Regions from separate parts of the Pseudarthrobacter sp. W1I19 genome, predicted to be linked through region 1. Evidence: riboswitches for the same ligand, from Rfam matches in the RefSeq annotation. Region 1 holds a riboswitch; the other holds the start of a gene.

Region 1 (7,668 bases):
GGAGTGGCGAATTCTGAAGCCTCGGCCCAGCTGTAGATCCGGCCGGCGGAATCCGCGGTTCGCTTGGACGCGAAGTCCAGGCCGCCGTTGGAGTTCAGCCACTGGACCTGGGCATCCAGCGTCACCAGGGTGGACAGCGAGGGGGTGTTGTACGTCTGGTTCAGGCGGGAGTTGTCAATGGCGGTCTGGAGGTCCAGGAAGTCGGGGATCCAGCGGTCGCCGGCCTTGATCCGGGCGGCACGTTCCAGGGCGGCAGGGGAGAACAAGCCAAGCCACAGCCCGCCATCGGAGGCAAAGTTCTTTTGCGGGGCAAAGTAGTAAACGTCACTCTGTGCCACATCGACGTCCAGGCCGCCGGCGGCAGAGGTGGCGTCCACCAGGACCAGCGAGCCCTTGTCCGCGCCGGAGACGCGCTGCACGGGTGCAGAGACGCCGGTGCTGGTCTCGTTCTGCGGCCAGGCGTAAACGTCCACGCCGGCTTCGGCCTGGGCGGAGGGGCGGGTGCCGGGCTCGGACTTGATGATGGAGGACGCATCAAGGAAGGGTGCCTTGTTGGTGGCCGCGGCAAACTTGGAGCCGAACTCACCAAAGGAAAGATGCTGCGCCTTCTTCTCGACCAGGCCGAAGCTGGCGATGTCCCAGAATGCCGTGGAGCCGCCCACGCCGAGAACCACCTCGTACCCTTCGGGCGCCCGGAAGAACTGGCTCAGCCCCTCGCGGACGGAGCCCACGAGGTTCTTGACCGGGGCCTGGCGGTGAGAGGTGCCGAGGATGTCCTTTGACGCGGCTGACAGGGCATCAATCTGCTCCTGCCGGACCTTGGAAGGCCCGGCGCCGAACCGTCCGTCCTTGGGCAGGAGGTCGGCGGGAATAGTGATGCTGGTTTCGCTCACGGGTGCTCCAATTTCGGCATGGACGTAACTGTGGTCCGGACGGGTGTTGGCGGCCGGCAGTCTGCAGTGACTGCAACCAGGGCCTTCCTCATTCTGCCTGAAGCGCTGATTCCGCGGGAACCCGTACCGTCATAGTCCAGTCAATGAGACGCCCGCGTAGCACACACGCGAACTATTCGGACAAAGTCAAAATAGGCTAAGCTTTTCCACGGACTACGTCGCGGTGTAAGGCGATACGGTGGGACAACGCAAGGTACTGCGCTCGAGGAGCTGAGCTGGATGACGGATCTGATCGACACTACGGAGATGTACCTTCGGACCATATTGGAGCTTGAGGAAGAGAACATCGTTGCTCTTCGTGCGCGCATCGCCGAACGGCTCCGCCACTCCGGGCCCACCGTCTCCCAGACCATCGGCAGGATGGAGCGGGACGGGCTGGTGATTGTCTCTGGAGACCGGCATCTGGAACTCACTGAAACGGGCCGCAAGCGTGCAACGGAGGTTATGCGCAAGCACCGCCTCGCCGAGCGCCTGCTCGCCGATGTGATCGGCCTGGACTGGGCCTACGTCCATGACGAAGCCTGCCGCTGGGAGCATGTGATGAGCGAACGGGTGGAGCGGCGCATCTATGAGCTGCTCAACCACCCCACCGAATCACCCTACGGAAATCCGATTCCCGGCCTGGCAGCCCTGGGTGGCGCGCCGTCCCTGGGTTTTGCCGACGGCGCCATCAGCCTCCTGGATGCGATGAAGTCCTATGGTCCGGCATCAGAGGTGACCGTGAGCCGGCTTGCAGAGCCCATCCAGGTGGAACCGGAACTGCTGTCCCAGCTCGATGAAGGCGGTATCCGTCCGGGCGCCACCGTGACTCTGGAGCGGGTGGGCGATTACATTTCGGTACGGGTTCCGGGCATTGAAGGGGCGCTGGAACTGCCGCCCGAGGTGGCCGCGCACGTGTTTGTCGCCATCCGCCAGCCTGCAGCTTAGGGGCTGACTACCCCATCACAGGGCATATACCCAAAGATAACGGAATTGTTACTAAGGGCCTTAAGCCCCTATAGTTGAACCAAACGTTGATATTAAAGCGTTACCTGATCTGGAGCCGAGCTCTGCCAGCGGATCAGGAGCACGAGTCGTAACTGGCAGAGGCGGGGGAACCACAAGCGGCAGCGGGGGACTGCCTTGGGGTGAAGTCCGTCAGCAGCAAGCCTCTTCCAGTGAAGGATCCCTACCGGGATATCTCTGTGCCGAAGCTTGCTTACGGCGGACCGGGTCTTTGAACTCTCTGACCCGAATCCGACAGCTAACTTCGCAGGCTTTCCAGAGAGGAACCCTTCTTGACCATGCAGAATTCCAGGGGACGCCGCCGCGCGGCGGGCCCTGCTTCGACACCGCGTGTTGTCGAAGTCATCACCTCGGAGCGCCCCCGCGATCTCCACCGTGATGCGCGCCGCCGTCGGGGTCCCCTCCGCCAGATCACCGAGTTCGCGTCCGCCAGCGGGATCGGCCAAAAGGCCGGCGTTGCCCTTGCCGCCACCGGCCTGGTCCTCACTGTCACGGTTCCGGCCACCAGTCCCGTTATGGCCAACGATGCTTCGGGCGCCACGCCTGTTGCCGCCTCTGCCGTGGCGCCCCAGCCGCAAATCTCAGCGGAAGCGGGCGCCCAGATCGACTTCAGCCGCTCCGCCGTGGTTACCCAGGCTGATCCGGACGGCAAGCTGAAGCAGCTGCTCAGTGCCCAGTCGGCGGGCGCCATCAGCCGCGCAGCCTCGACCGGCAGCCTCGGCGCTCCGCTCGCCGTGATGACCACCGCCTCGCCCTTTGGCTACCGCGTGAGCCCCATCACCGGCGGCAACGGCGACTTCCACCGCGGACAGGACTATGTGGCGCAATGCGGCACCTCCGTCATGGCCGCCGCCACCGGAACCGTGACCTTTGTGGGCTGGCACCAGTTCGGTGGCGGGAACCGCGTTGTGATCGACCATGGCAACGGCCTGGAAACCACCTACAACCACCTGTCGTCCTTCAGCGTGAAGGAAGGGCAGACCGTATCGCGCGGGGAAGCCATCGCGCTCAGCGGCACTACGGGAGCCTCCACAGGCTGCCACCTTCACTTCGAAGTCCAGGTCAATGGCGAAGTGGTTGATCCCACTGGCTGGCTCTAGTCAAGTGACGGTGAACTATCAGATGGTCTTGACTTGCCGTGACCTGAATGTGACATTCAGTCAAAACTGCTGTACCGTCTAACTCGCGTCAACTTTTCCGAAGTTGACGCTCTTGTGCGGATTGCCTAGCTCTGCCACCGCTCAAGGTCCGTTCGCATGACATCGTCTGGCAGGGGCGGGGGAACCAATTTTGGCCTTTCCATGGAAAGACCTTGGGGTTAAGTCGCAAAGCTTCCTTGGAAGCAGCGCGGCCGGGTGACTCCCATCCGAATCCGACAGCTCACCTCGCAGGCATTGGGAGAGGCTACCTTCGTGTCTTCACGCCATAATTCTGCGCGCCACCGTGCGCAAACGGTTCGTACCAACCCCCTGGACACTGTGTCCAAGGCCGTTAGTGCCAATGCCGGGACAGTTGGTCGCCAGGCTGCAGTCATCGCAGCTGCCTCCGGCCTGATCCTGAGCATGGGCCTGCCGGCCACTGCCGCGGACAACACCGCTGGTGTTTCCGCCTCCACCGAGTCCGGGTCAGCCCAGAGCGCGCTTGCAGTTACTGCGGCCCCCACGGCCACCGTTTCCTTCGAGCGCCCGGTGGTCAAGACCACAGCCGCTCCCAAGGTGCAGACCGTACGCACCCAGTCCACCGCCTCCGCCAATGGAAACGCTGCCACCGGTACTGCTGCCTCCGCTACTGAGAAGCTGGCCGAGACTGTCTCTTCTGCTTCCACCTCGGGCATCGCTGCAATCGCCTACACCGGAATCGGCCACTCGTACGTATGGGGCGGCACCAGCCCCGTCACGGGCTGGGACTGCTCGGGCTTCACGCAGTGGGTTTATGCCCAGGCCGGCATCAGCATCCCCCGCATCAACGCGTGGACTGCCATGAAGCCGACTTCCACTCCGCAGCCCGGTGACCTCGTTATGCAGAACGGCGGCGCCCACGTTGGCATCTACGTTGGCAACGGCATGATGATCAGCGCACTGAACCCCTCCCAGGGAACGCTGCTGCACGCGGTAGCCGCCACCGGCTCCTCCGCGTTCTTCACAATGAACTAGTTCTTCGACCTCCGGGTCCAAGGGCTTTTTCTTTGCCCCCAAGCTTTTCGCTAAATCACACATCCCCGTTCGGGGCGTGCCGGCGTACCCCCAAGATGCCGGCACGTCCAAACCCCCTGTCTGCCTACAAGGCGACGGGGGAATACGAAAGAGAGAACTGATGACTACTCGTGCAACCGCACGGCATCGCGCCGAGGTCACCAAAACCAATTCGCTCGCCATCATTGCCAAGGCTGTCGGCGACAACGCAGGCGGCGTCGGCCGCCAGGCTGCAGTGATCGCTGCTGCTTCCGGACTGGTCCTGACCAGCGGCCTGGCAGCCAACGCTGCAGACGCCAACGTCCAGCGTGACTCCGCTCCGGCTTCCAACCTGGAAGTTGAATCAACGGTTGAGGCTCCGATTTCGGCTGAGTCCACCATCGCCATTTCCTTCGAGAAGCCCGCGGTGACCACCACTCCGGCTCCTGTGGTGGAAGCTCCGGAACCTGAGGTTGAGGTCCAGGAAGCAGCCGCCCCGGCGGCCCCGGCCGCCAAGCCGGCTCTTGCCGCCAAGGTGACCGCCTCGGCTCCTGCCGCGGCTCCCGCAGCCCAGGCTTCGGCAAGCGGCAAGGGTGCAGCCATCCTTTCCGCCGCCTACGCCCAGCTTGGTGTGATGCAGGACTGCACCATGCTGGTCACCAACTCCCTGGCCGCCGTCGGAATCAACTTCCACGACTGGCCCGCGGGTTACCTCTCCCTGGGGCGCACCGTGAGCGCCGCTGAAGCTCAGCCGGGCGACCTGATCTACTACGCCGATGGCGGCGCCGGCATGGCCCACATCGCTGTCTACGCCGGAAACGGCCAGGCGGTACACGGCGGCTACAACGGCAACCAGACCGTTGTTTTCAGCGCAAACGTTGGTTCCGGCCCGGTCTTCATCCGCGTCAACTGACAACCCGGTCCGTTTGATCGGACGCATCAGCATCGAACACAGCCCCTGCCTTGGAAGGCAGGGGCTGTGTTTGTTTAAGCAGGCAGGTCGCGGCAGCCGTCGCGAGCGGACACGGCCTGTCCCTTCACCGGAATTAGCCGATAGCGCACTTCTTTGTTTACTCTTGTGGTGTCGATCCATAGCCCGGACATGCCGAGGGCAGCCGGCCCTCGTGCCCCTGACGGGTGCGGCCGTGAAGAGGTACGTGCATGCGCACTCTCGTTCTGAATGCTGGATATGAACCGCTGGCGGTTATTTCTTTCCGCCGGGCGCTGGTGCTTGTGCTGACGAACAAGGCGAGCGTTGTGGCCGAAGGGGACGATCCTGTGGTGGGTCCCCAGGAGATCCTGGGCCGCCCGTCCGTGATTCTCCTGAACCGCTACATCCGCCCCAGATACAACCAATCCACGGCGGTGAGCAGACGCGGGGTGCTCCGGCGCGACGGGCACAAATGCGCCTATTGCGGAAAAGCTGCGCACACTATCGACCATGTCCATCCCAAGTCCCGCGGCGGTGCGGATTCGTGGGAGAACCTCGTGGCGGCATGCCTGCGGTGCAACAACGTTAAGGGCGATCACACCCCGGCGGAGATGGGCTGGAAGCTGCGGTTCGTGCCCGAGCCTCCGCACGGCACCATTTGGCAGATCAAGGAACTGGAGAAGCCCACTCCTGCCTGGGATCCGTTCCTGCTTCCGGAGCGCGCTGCCTGACATAGCCTGCCTGGTCTGGCCTGGGCCCGCTCCGGATTAAGCTGGTGGAGTGGAATCAGACAGACTGGCCTTCGACGCCCTGATCCTTGCGGGCGGCCGTTCCTCCCGCCTGGGTGGGGTACCCAAGCAGGGGCTCGTCTTTGAGGGCGCCACGCTGCTGCAGCATTCGCTTGCTGCCTGCTCCCCGGCGTCCCTCATTGCTGTGGTGGGTCCGGATTCCGGTCCGTTGCCTGCAGGGGTGGTCGCCTGCCGCGAGCAGCCCGAGTTCGCAGGACCGGCTGCGGCAGTCGCCGCCGGGCTGGAAGCGCTGGGCCGCGCCGGCGGCGGGCGCGAATTCACCCTGGTGCTGGCCTGCGATATGCCCAGGGCCTCGGGCGCGGTGGAAACTTTGGCGCAATGCCTTGTTTCCTTGGCTGATGCCGGGGACGGAGTGATGGCCTGTTCCGAAGACGGAACTGCCCAAATGCTGCTGGGTTTTTACCGCACGGCCGGGTTAAAAAGATCGGCGCAGGCGCTGGCTGCTCGGGACGGCTTAATCAACGGTTCCATGCGGTCCCTCCTTGCTAGTCTGGACGTGCAGCTTGTCACCGTCCCCGCCGGAACCACAGATGATGTGGATACCTGGGATGATGCCGCCGCATTAGGAGTTGACGCCGGGGCAGCCGGACGTGCGCCAGGACCGGCGCGGCAGCAGTTGAATTGGGAGGCAAAGAGTGAAAAGCCAGGATGAAACACTGGAGGAATGGTGCAGGTCCCTCCTCCAGGCCTATGAGCTTGAGGACGTCCAGGTGGACGTTAATGCCATCCTTGCCCTCGCGGGCGTTGCTGCGCACTCCGTTGTGCGGCCGGCGGCGCCCCTGACCACCTTCATAGCCGGCTACGCAGCCGGCCTTGCCTCGGGCTCCGGGCAAGGCACCGAGGCTTCGTCCATGGAGGACGCCTTGGCCGTTGCACGTTCACTGGCTGCCGATTACGACGCTGAAGCCGCCGGGGCTTCTGGCGAATGACTGAAGAACCCGGGGAAGAACGGAGTTCAGCAGACCAGCCGGAGGAGACGCGGCACCTGGCCCATACCTGGGATGAGGCGCGGCAGGCTGCCTTCGAGGCGGCAACTCCAATTCCAGCCGGACCCGTGCCATTGCACCTGGCCCTGGGCCGCACGTTGGACCGGGATATCGTGGCACTGCAGGACATGCCGCACTACGCGTCGTCGGCCATGGACGGCTGGGCGGTCAACGGGACGGGGCCGTGGATCCTCGTGGAACCGGGCACGCGCCTTGCACCCCACCAGGCAAGCCCCATTGTGACCGGCGGACTCATTCCCCCCGGCGGGAAAGCGATACTTCGCAGCGAGAGTGCACTGCTGGGCAAGGATGAGGACGGACTGCCGGTGCTGCTGACCGGCGGCAGCGCCAGGCCCGGTGAGCCGCGCAGCGGCCAGCACATCCGGAAAGCCGGGGAAGAGGCGCTGGCGGGAGACGTCCTGGTGAAGGCCGGAGTGCAGCTTAACCCCGCGCATCTGGCCCTGGCTGCCTTGGCCGGATATGACGAGCTGCCCGTCCAGGGCAAGCCCATGGTGCGGCTGCTGCTGACGGGCTCCGAAGTGATCGGCCACGGCGTCCCGGTTCCCGGCAAGGTGCGGGACACCTTCGGTCCGCAACTGCCGGCCGTCGTGAACATGCTCGGCGGGATCGCAGGCGAACAGCAGCGGATTGGCGACTCTTACGCGGAGTGGCTTGCAGCACTGGAAGATGTGGTCCCGGAGGCGCCGGGCGCACCGGACCTGCCGGCCGACGTCGTAATCACCACGGGAGGGACCGGACAGTCAGGTACGGACCACCTCCGCCAGGCGGTTGCTGAACTGGGCGGAAGGCTCA
Region 2 (7,668 bases), 140 kb from region 1:
CCGTCGGGCCCTATCACCACGGCGCCGATGGGCACATCCTCCGTCGCCAGGGCACGGCGGGCCTCCGCCAGGGCAAGGCCCATCCACACATCGTGATTCTTTTCTGCGGAGACCATGGCTCAATGATAGTTTCGAAGGATATCCGGAGCCCGTGACGTACATCCGCCGGGAGGCACAATGAGCACCGTCCGAGACCGCGTGGACATGTGGATCAAGCCATACGCAGCCCTGTGGCTGACCATGATCATCGGCGGTGCTCTGGTGCTAACACTGGCCCTGCTGGGTGCCGAGGTCTATTCGAATGTGGTCGATGAGGAAGGCCTGGCCAGCCTGGATATTCCTGCCCTGGAATACTCGCAAACCCTGCGGAACCCCGAACTCGCCGCCTTCGCCACCGGCTTCACCAACGTGGGCGGCGGAACCGGGATGCCGATCCTCGCCAGTATCCTCACGGCTTGGCTAACCTTCCTGAGCCGCACCTGGCGGCCCATCGTCCTGGTGGGCGGGGCAGCGCTCGTCTCCACCATGGCCACCACGTTTGGTAAGCGCCTGGTAGGCCGGGCCCGGCCGGACCATTCGGAAGCAGTTCCGCCCTACGAAACAACGCCGTCCTTCCCGAGCGGGCACACCTTGAACACGACCGTGGTGATCGGGGTGCTGGTCTACATCATGTGCCTGCAGTTCCAGATCCTCTGGGCCAGGATTACAGCCATAACCGCCGGCGTCATCTTCATCATCGCCATGGGACTGAGCCGGGTCTTTTTGGGACACCACTGGCTCACGGACGTGATGGCCGGATGGTTCCTGGGGCTCGCCTGGGTGTGCATGGTGATCCTCGCCCACCGGCTGTTCCATCTGATCCGGAAACGGGAGCATGCCGGGCCTGCCCCCACGTTCGAGCACCCGGTCATCCGCGAGGACCATTCCGGCGAGGAGCAGCAGGGCACCGGGACTGCGGCAACGCACGACGGCGGCACTCCAGGAAGGAGCGACGGCGGCTCCCCGCAGTCAGGCGCAGGGGGCTGAAGCCAGGGAATGTGTCCAACTACCGGATGGTAGTTTTGACCCATGCGCACTCTCGTTGTGGACCACCCCCTGGTCGCCCATAAGCTCACCGTCCTGCGGGACAAAAACACTCCGTCTCCGGTCTTCCGGCAGCTGACGGAGGAGTTGGTGACGCTGCTCGCCTACGAGGCCACCCGCGAGGTCCGCACCGAACCGGTCACCATCGAAACGCCGGTCAGCACCACCGTGGGAACCGCGTTCACCAAACCCACCCCGCTGGTAGTGCCTATCCTGCGCGCCGGCCTAGGCATGCTCGAGGGCATGACCAAGCTCGTCCCCACTGCCGAGGTGGGCTTCCTTGGCATGGCCCGCGACGAGGAAACCCTGGACATCATTACCTACGCCGAACGCCTCCCGGAAGACCTCACGGACCGGCAGATCTTTGTCCTGGATCCCATGCTGGCCACTGGCGGGACCCTGCGCGAAGCCATCAAGTTCCTCTTCAAGCGCGGCGCCTCCGATGTGACCTGCATATGCCTGCTGGCCGCACCGGAAGGCCTGGCCAAGCTGGAAGAGGAACTCTCGGGCGCGAACGTCACCATCGTCCTGGCCTCCATCGACGAAAAGCTCAACCAGAAGTCCTATATTGTGCCCGGGCTCGGGGACGCAGGCGACCGCCTGTACGGCATCGCAGGCTAGCCCACAACCCTTTTCCATTCCCCCTCGCGCCGCTAGCCTGTGCGGATGGACTGGAAACTGGAACTTGTGTTTGTCCCTGTATCGGACGTGGACCGTGCCAAGGATTTCTACGTCAACAAGGTGGGATTCAACCCGGACTTTGATGAGCGTCCCTCGGACGCCATCCGCTTTGTCCAACTGACCCCCCGCGGCTCGGCCTGCTCGATCTGCATCGGGGAAGGGCTCACGGACGCGCCTCCCGGCTCCGGGTCGAACCTCCAACTGGTGGTCAACGACATCCACGCAGCCCACAAGCACCTGAAGGACAACGGGGTGGACGTCAGCGACGTGGACGTGCAGGAATGGGGCCACTTCGTGTACTTTGCCGATCCCGATGGCAACAGGTGGGCGGTCCAGTACATCCCGGGCCGCGAAAGCTGACATCTACCGGCAGAATGGGACCATGACTTCCTCCACCCCTGCCGGAGCCCGGAACCTGACGTGCCGGGCCGTCCTCTTTGACATGGACGGCACCCTGGTCGATTCCACCGCCGTGGTGGAGCAGGTGTGGGGTGAATTCGCCGCACGCTACGGGCTGGACCTCGAGGAGATTCTGCGCACCTCGCACGGCGTCCAGGCACGCGATACTGTCACCCGGTTTGCTCCCGCGGGTGCAGACGTGCCGGCACTGACGGCCGAACTCGGGGCGATGGAACGCGTCCGGACCGACGGGATTGTGGCCCTGCCCGGTGCCGCCCGGTTGCTGGCAGCCCTGCCGGCGGACGCCGTCGCCCTGGTCACGTCCGCTGACCTCGTCCTGGCCGACATCCGAATGGAAGCAGCCGGCCTGCCCATGCCGGCCGTCGCAGTCACGGCTGAACTGGTGACCCGCGGCAAACCGGATCCCGAGGGATACCTGAAGGCCGCAGCCAACCTTGGCGTGGACCCGGCTGAAGCCGTGGTGTTCGAAGACGCTCCAGCGGGAATCGCCGCAGGCGTGGCCGCCGGAATCCGCACGGTGGCCGTGGGACCCAACACCGGCCCACTGCCCGCAGGCGTCCTGCACATAGCGGATTACAGCGGAGTCGCCGTCGAAGCCGGCCAGGACGGTGAAGGCCGGACCGTCATTTCTTTCCGGCTTTAAGGTCGGTTACCACCTTGGCGATACGCCGCGACCGCGTTTCGGGCGTCTTGGCCTCGGCCAGCGGCTCCACGTACCGTCGCTGGGCGCTGTAGCTCAGCGTGGCGTAGAACTGCCGGGCGGCCGGTTCCGCCGCCATCGCAGCGGCAAGGTCCTCGGGGACTTCCACGATGCGAGGTTGCGTGTCCAGCTCCAGGTCCACTTCAACTGTGTCCCCAGCCGAAACGCCAACGAATTCGCGATTGGCTGCGCTGAGCGAAATGAGGTTCTGGCCACCCATCACCGCGATGCTGCTGCGGTAGCTCCTGCCGTTGATGGTCACCACTACAGGCGGTCGTTTGCCCGCGTCCAAGGCCGCGAGGACCTCATCGGGAACTTCGATGCCGGTCTTGTTTCCGGTGCCTTGGATGGTGGTGGTGAACTTCATGGGTCACAGTATGCCGGGCCTTCTGCCACTCCAACAGATGCGGCGCGCCATGGGTCACGGTTCGCCGGGTGCTCAGGCCAGTTGTGGGCTCAGTACCAGTTGTTGGAGAGGTGGAAGTTCAGCGCGCCACACGGGGACTGGTAGCGCTCCTGGATGTAGTTCAGGCCCCAGTTGATCTGCGTGCGGTAGTTGGTCAGGTAGTCCGGACCGGCGCTGGCCATCTTTTCAGCGGGCAGGGACTGGACGATGCCGTACGCGCCGCTGCTGGCGTTGGTGGCCGTGGTGGTCCAGTCGGACTCCTTGTCCCACAGGGTTACCAAGCACTGCATCTGGTCCTGTGCCCAGCCGTAGCTGGCAAGCTGACCGGCGGCATAAGCCTGGGCGCCGGCGGGATCGTTGACCGCGACGGCGGGGGCAGGCTCAGGTGCGGGGGCAGGCTCAGGAGCCGCGGCAGGCGCGGGGGCAGGCTCGGGAGCCGGTGCCGGTTCGGCTGCGGGCACTGGTGCGGGCTCTGCGGCCGGTGCCGGTGCCGGCTCTGCCGCCTGCGGGGCCACCGCGATCTCCTCAGCAGCGGCGGCCGGTGCCGGGTTGGCCCGGATTTCGCTCTTCTCGATGCTGAGGTTGGACTGGGCCTCGGCGGCCTGCGTTTCGGTGGCGGGAACCCTGATGCTTAACTCGGTCGCCTGTCCGGCCGCTCCGACACCTACCAGGAGGGCCGCGGATGCGGCGAAGACGGCGGCGCGCTTGCCGATGAAGGGAAACTTGCCGGCTGTGCGTCCGGCGTGGGGTGCAGACCCGGATTTCGGGCGCGGTTTAACCAGGAATTTAGACATGATGAATCGCCTCTCACACCTGCGGAGTTAGCTGTCGGGTTCGGATGAGGGCATCCGGCCGCACGGAAAGTACACGTGCGTGCTTAACCCCAAGGGCAGTTATTGCCCGGGACGATGGGTCCCCCGCCTCTGCCGTTGCTCAAGCGGAATCCGGGAAGCGGCAGAGCTTGGCGTCATCCGGATATGGGCTCCCGATCAGGAACCTCACCCAATCGACGGTACAGGAGTCAGGCACTTAAGTCACATTTTGGTAACAGCGATCGCGACGACGGCGCGTCGCTTTGCTACGAAAGCTGATGAAGGGGGAGCTGCAGGGCGAACTGGGTACGTCCTGGCTGTGACGTCACCGTTACTTTGCCGCCATGGGCCTCGACGATGGATTCCACGATGGACAATCCCAGTCCGCTGGTGCCTTCAGCAGCGGAGGCGCCGGCCAGGCCGGACGCGCCCTTCCGGGCCGCGTCTGCGCGGGCGAAGCGCGAGAAGACATGGTCCACGAACTCCACAGGGATCCCGCCGCCGTCGTCCGTTACCGTTACTACCGCCGCGCCGTCAGGCGACGTGCCCACCCCGGTGACCACGGTGGTTCCCGGGGGAGTGTGCTTGCGTGCGTTGGAGAGCAGGTTCATCAGGACCTGTCGCAGCTGCGAGGCGTCGCCGTTGACCACCACGGGTTCCTCGGCGACTTCCAGCCGCCAGTTGTGGTCGGGTGCCATCACTTTTTCGTCGCTGACGCCGTCAATCACCAGGTGCGTCAGATCCACCTCGCTGAGCTTGAGCGGCTGGCCCTCATCGAGCCGGGCCAGCAGCAGCAGGTCTTCCACCAGGGCGGTCATCCGCTCAGACTGGCTCTGCACGCGTGCCAGCGACTTTTCGCCGTCGGGGGTGAACTTCTCCGTCATCCGCATCAGCTCTGTGTAGCCGCGGATGGCCGTGAGGGGAGTGCGCAGCTCGTGCGAGGCATCGGCCACAAACTGCCGCACCTTGGTTTCGCTCTTCTGCCGTGCCTGCAGCGCATTGGCCACGTTGTCCAGCAGGAGGTTAAGCGCGTGGCCCACGCTGCCCACTTCCGTTCCCGGATTGGAGTTCGACGGCGGCACGCGCACCGCGAGTGCCACCTCGCCGGCGTCCAGCGGCAGCTGCGAAACGCGCGTGGCCACCTCTGACAGCTGCTCGAGGGGCTTCATGGAACGGCGGATCAGCACCGTTCCCGCCAACCCGATGAGCAGCAGGCCGGCCAGGGATACGAACACAAAGGTCCAGACGAGGGAAGCGAGCGTACTTTCCTTGGCGGCGAGGGGGAGTCCGGTCACCAACACGTCGCCGTAGTTCGTTTTCACGGCTGTCAACCGGTAGTCGCCGTTGGAGAGGGTGCGGTCCACTGGCTGTGCATCTGTGGCCAAAGCCACCAGGGCCTGCTTGTCCTCGGCGGACAGCGGCGAGCGGGAGGTGTCAGAGGCCAGGAACCCGGCGCTGTTGACTTGTCCGTTGAGGATGCGGGCGTTCAGGGTGCCCACGCTCTGGCCGCGGGCGTCCAGTGGATCCCGGCCGTTGAAGCCGCCCATGGGAGGACGGCCCGGATTGTTGGACCGCTCCGCCGCTTGGCTGAGCTGGTCATCGAGCTGGCGGGTGAGGAACGCGTCCATGGATGCGTAGCTGACCACACCCACTGCGCCGCAGATGGCGATCAGCAGTGTCATGGCAAGGAGGATGAGGCGGGTGCGCAGGTGCCAGGTGTTCGGCTTCAGCCAGCTCCGGCGCTGGGACGCAGCCTGTTGCGAGGCCACGGCGCGCCTACTCCGCTGGCTTGATGACGTAGCCGGCACCGCGCACAGTGTGAATCATAGGAGGATGCGCTGCATCCACCTTCTTGCGGAGGTAGGAGATGTAGAGCTCCACGATGTTGGCCTGGCCGCCAAAGTCGTAGTCCCAGACCCGGTCCAGGATCTGCGCCTTGCTGATGACCCGCTTGGGGTTTTCCATCAGGTAACGGAGCAATTCGAATTGGGTGGCCGTGAGCTGGAGTTCCCCGCCGGCCCGGGTCACCTCCCGGGTGTCGACGTTCAGGACGAGGTCGCCCACCACCAGCTCAGCCGTATCCATTGCGGCCACCCCGGAACGCTGGACCAGGCGGTGCAGCCGCAGGAGGACTTCCTCCATGCTGAACGGCTTGGTGACGTAATCGTCGCCGCCGGCGGCCAGGCCCACGATCCGGTCCTGCACTGCGTCCTTGGCCGTCAGGAACAGCGCCGGGACCTCGGGTGCGAAGGCACGGATCCTTCCCAGCAGCTCAACGCCGTCGAACCCTGGCAGCATAACGTCCAGGACAAGGACATCCGGGCGGAAGTCACGGGCCAGCTTCACGGCTTCCGGCCCCTCCGCTGCCACAGCAACGGACCAGCCGGCCATGCGCAGGCCCATGCTCATGAGTTCTGAGAGGCTGGGCTCGTCGTCCACCACCAGCGCGCGGATGGGGGATCCGTCGGGGTGGGAGAGCTGGGGGAGATGGTTTGTCATGGAGTGCGGTGAGGCCATGGAACAAGTCTCCGATCACTCGTTTAGCCCGGGCTTTGGGATTCCTGTGTCCCGGCTGTGAATCGTAGCCTTGCCAGCTGTATGTGGAAGGTGCTGATGCGGCAGGATGCCGAATGGGGGCTGGGAGACACTTCTTTGAGGCATTGGCGGGTCATCCCTGCGAAGATGGGACTGTTTTCTTCGCGGGGACGGCGCGCCGCTGGACAAGAACGGCCTCCGCGATGGTCGATTTTGGGATATCACGCGCACTTGAACAAAAGGGTGCGAACCGGACCTCAGCCCGAATTAAGTTCCTCAAATGGGCAGTTGGGGGACCAGGAGATGGATAATGAATGACGTTCTGCCAGCACTTCAGAATGGTGATCTACACCACAAAGGCGGATTTTGTCTCATAATGCGGACTGATCGGTCCATTGTTACTTGCAAGTTAGCATTGTTACGCTGCACACTCTCATTGTGAACAAGAACTCAACAGCACCTGCAGCCGCAGACTATTGGCCCAGCACATCCGCTGCTGCCGACATGCGCTGTTGTCGAATGTACGCCTGACCTTCCCCACCCCTCGAAGTTCTCCAGGCATTCGCCCCCCAGCCCAGCGTCGGGCGTCCCTCCCCAGTTTTCAGTGCGGGGAACCCAGCATTCGAGCCGTGATGACGGCCATTCACATTGAGGTAAGCATCCATGTCAGTTGCATCCGGATACGTCCACATTTCTGTCCGTAACGCCGCCAAGGCCGGCCAGCCTTCCGGCCTCCGCCCCGGCTTCGCACCGCGCCCATCGCTCGCACCCTCAGCTCCCGGAAGCAGCTTTCCCGCCTCTGGCTACGCACCCCAGGGCTACAACCCCAACTCTTACGGCCAGCTCCGCGCAGTAACCCCGGCCGAGTCCGCGCCGGTGACTGCTCCCACGCCCGTCGTGGCCGGACCCAACACGGTCCGTCCGGTCGCCAATGAGAATGTAGCCCGCGGCTTCGTCCTCTACATGGGCATCGACGAGGAAACCGCGGCCGCCGCAGGTACCTCCATCGCCAAGCTCGCCCAGGAGATCCG

Evidence for each region. A riboswitch is a leader RNA that binds a small molecule or an ion and turns the genes downstream of it on or off. The one in region 1 is predicted to bind cyclic di-AMP.
Region 2: another riboswitch for cyclic di-AMP. It lies ahead of QF038_RS17095 (hypothetical protein); the one in region 1 lies ahead of QF038_RS16495 (C40 family peptidase).

The regions. Positions count from the first base shown of each region.
Region 1 is NZ_JAUSZR010000001.1:3,571,071-3,578,738, reverse strand. Features, by position in the region: gene serC (phosphoserine transaminase) at 1-893, opposite strand, end outside; gene QF038_RS16505 (metal-dependent transcriptional regulator) at 1,173-1,880, shown strand; cyclic di-AMP (ydaO/yuaA leader) riboswitch at 1,984-2,226, shown strand; gene QF038_RS16500 (M23 family metallopeptidase) at 2,237-3,058, shown strand; cyclic di-AMP (ydaO/yuaA leader) riboswitch at 3,206-3,366, shown strand; gene QF038_RS16495 (C40 family peptidase) at 3,437-4,111, shown strand; gene QF038_RS16490 (NlpC/P60 family protein) at 4,272-5,042, shown strand; gene QF038_RS16485 (HNH endonuclease) at 5,291-5,791, shown strand; gene QF038_RS16480 (molybdenum cofactor guanylyltransferase) at 5,841-6,521, shown strand; gene QF038_RS16475 (DUF6457 domain-containing protein) at 6,505-6,798, shown strand; gene QF038_RS16470 (molybdopterin molybdotransferase MoeA) at 6,795-7,668, shown strand, end outside.
Region 2 is NZ_JAUSZR010000001.1:3,715,098-3,722,765, reverse strand. Features, by position in the region: gene tadA (tRNA adenosine(34) deaminase TadA) at 1-116, opposite strand, end outside; gene QF038_RS17120 (phosphatase PAP2 family protein) at 178-1,026, shown strand; gene upp (uracil phosphoribosyltransferase) at 1,069-1,704, shown strand; gene QF038_RS17110 (glyoxalase superfamily protein) at 1,750-2,124, shown strand; gene QF038_RS17105 (HAD-IA family hydrolase) at 2,147-2,827, shown strand; gene QF038_RS17100 (YdeI/OmpD-associated family protein) at 2,808-3,251, opposite strand; gene QF038_RS17095 (hypothetical protein) at 3,341-4,084, opposite strand; cyclic di-AMP (ydaO/yuaA leader) riboswitch at 4,090-4,250, opposite strand; gene QF038_RS17090 (HAMP domain-containing sensor histidine kinase) at 4,369-5,871, opposite strand; gene QF038_RS17085 (response regulator transcription factor) at 5,879-6,619, opposite strand; gene QF038_RS17080 (winged helix-turn-helix domain-containing protein) at 7,301-7,668, shown strand, end outside.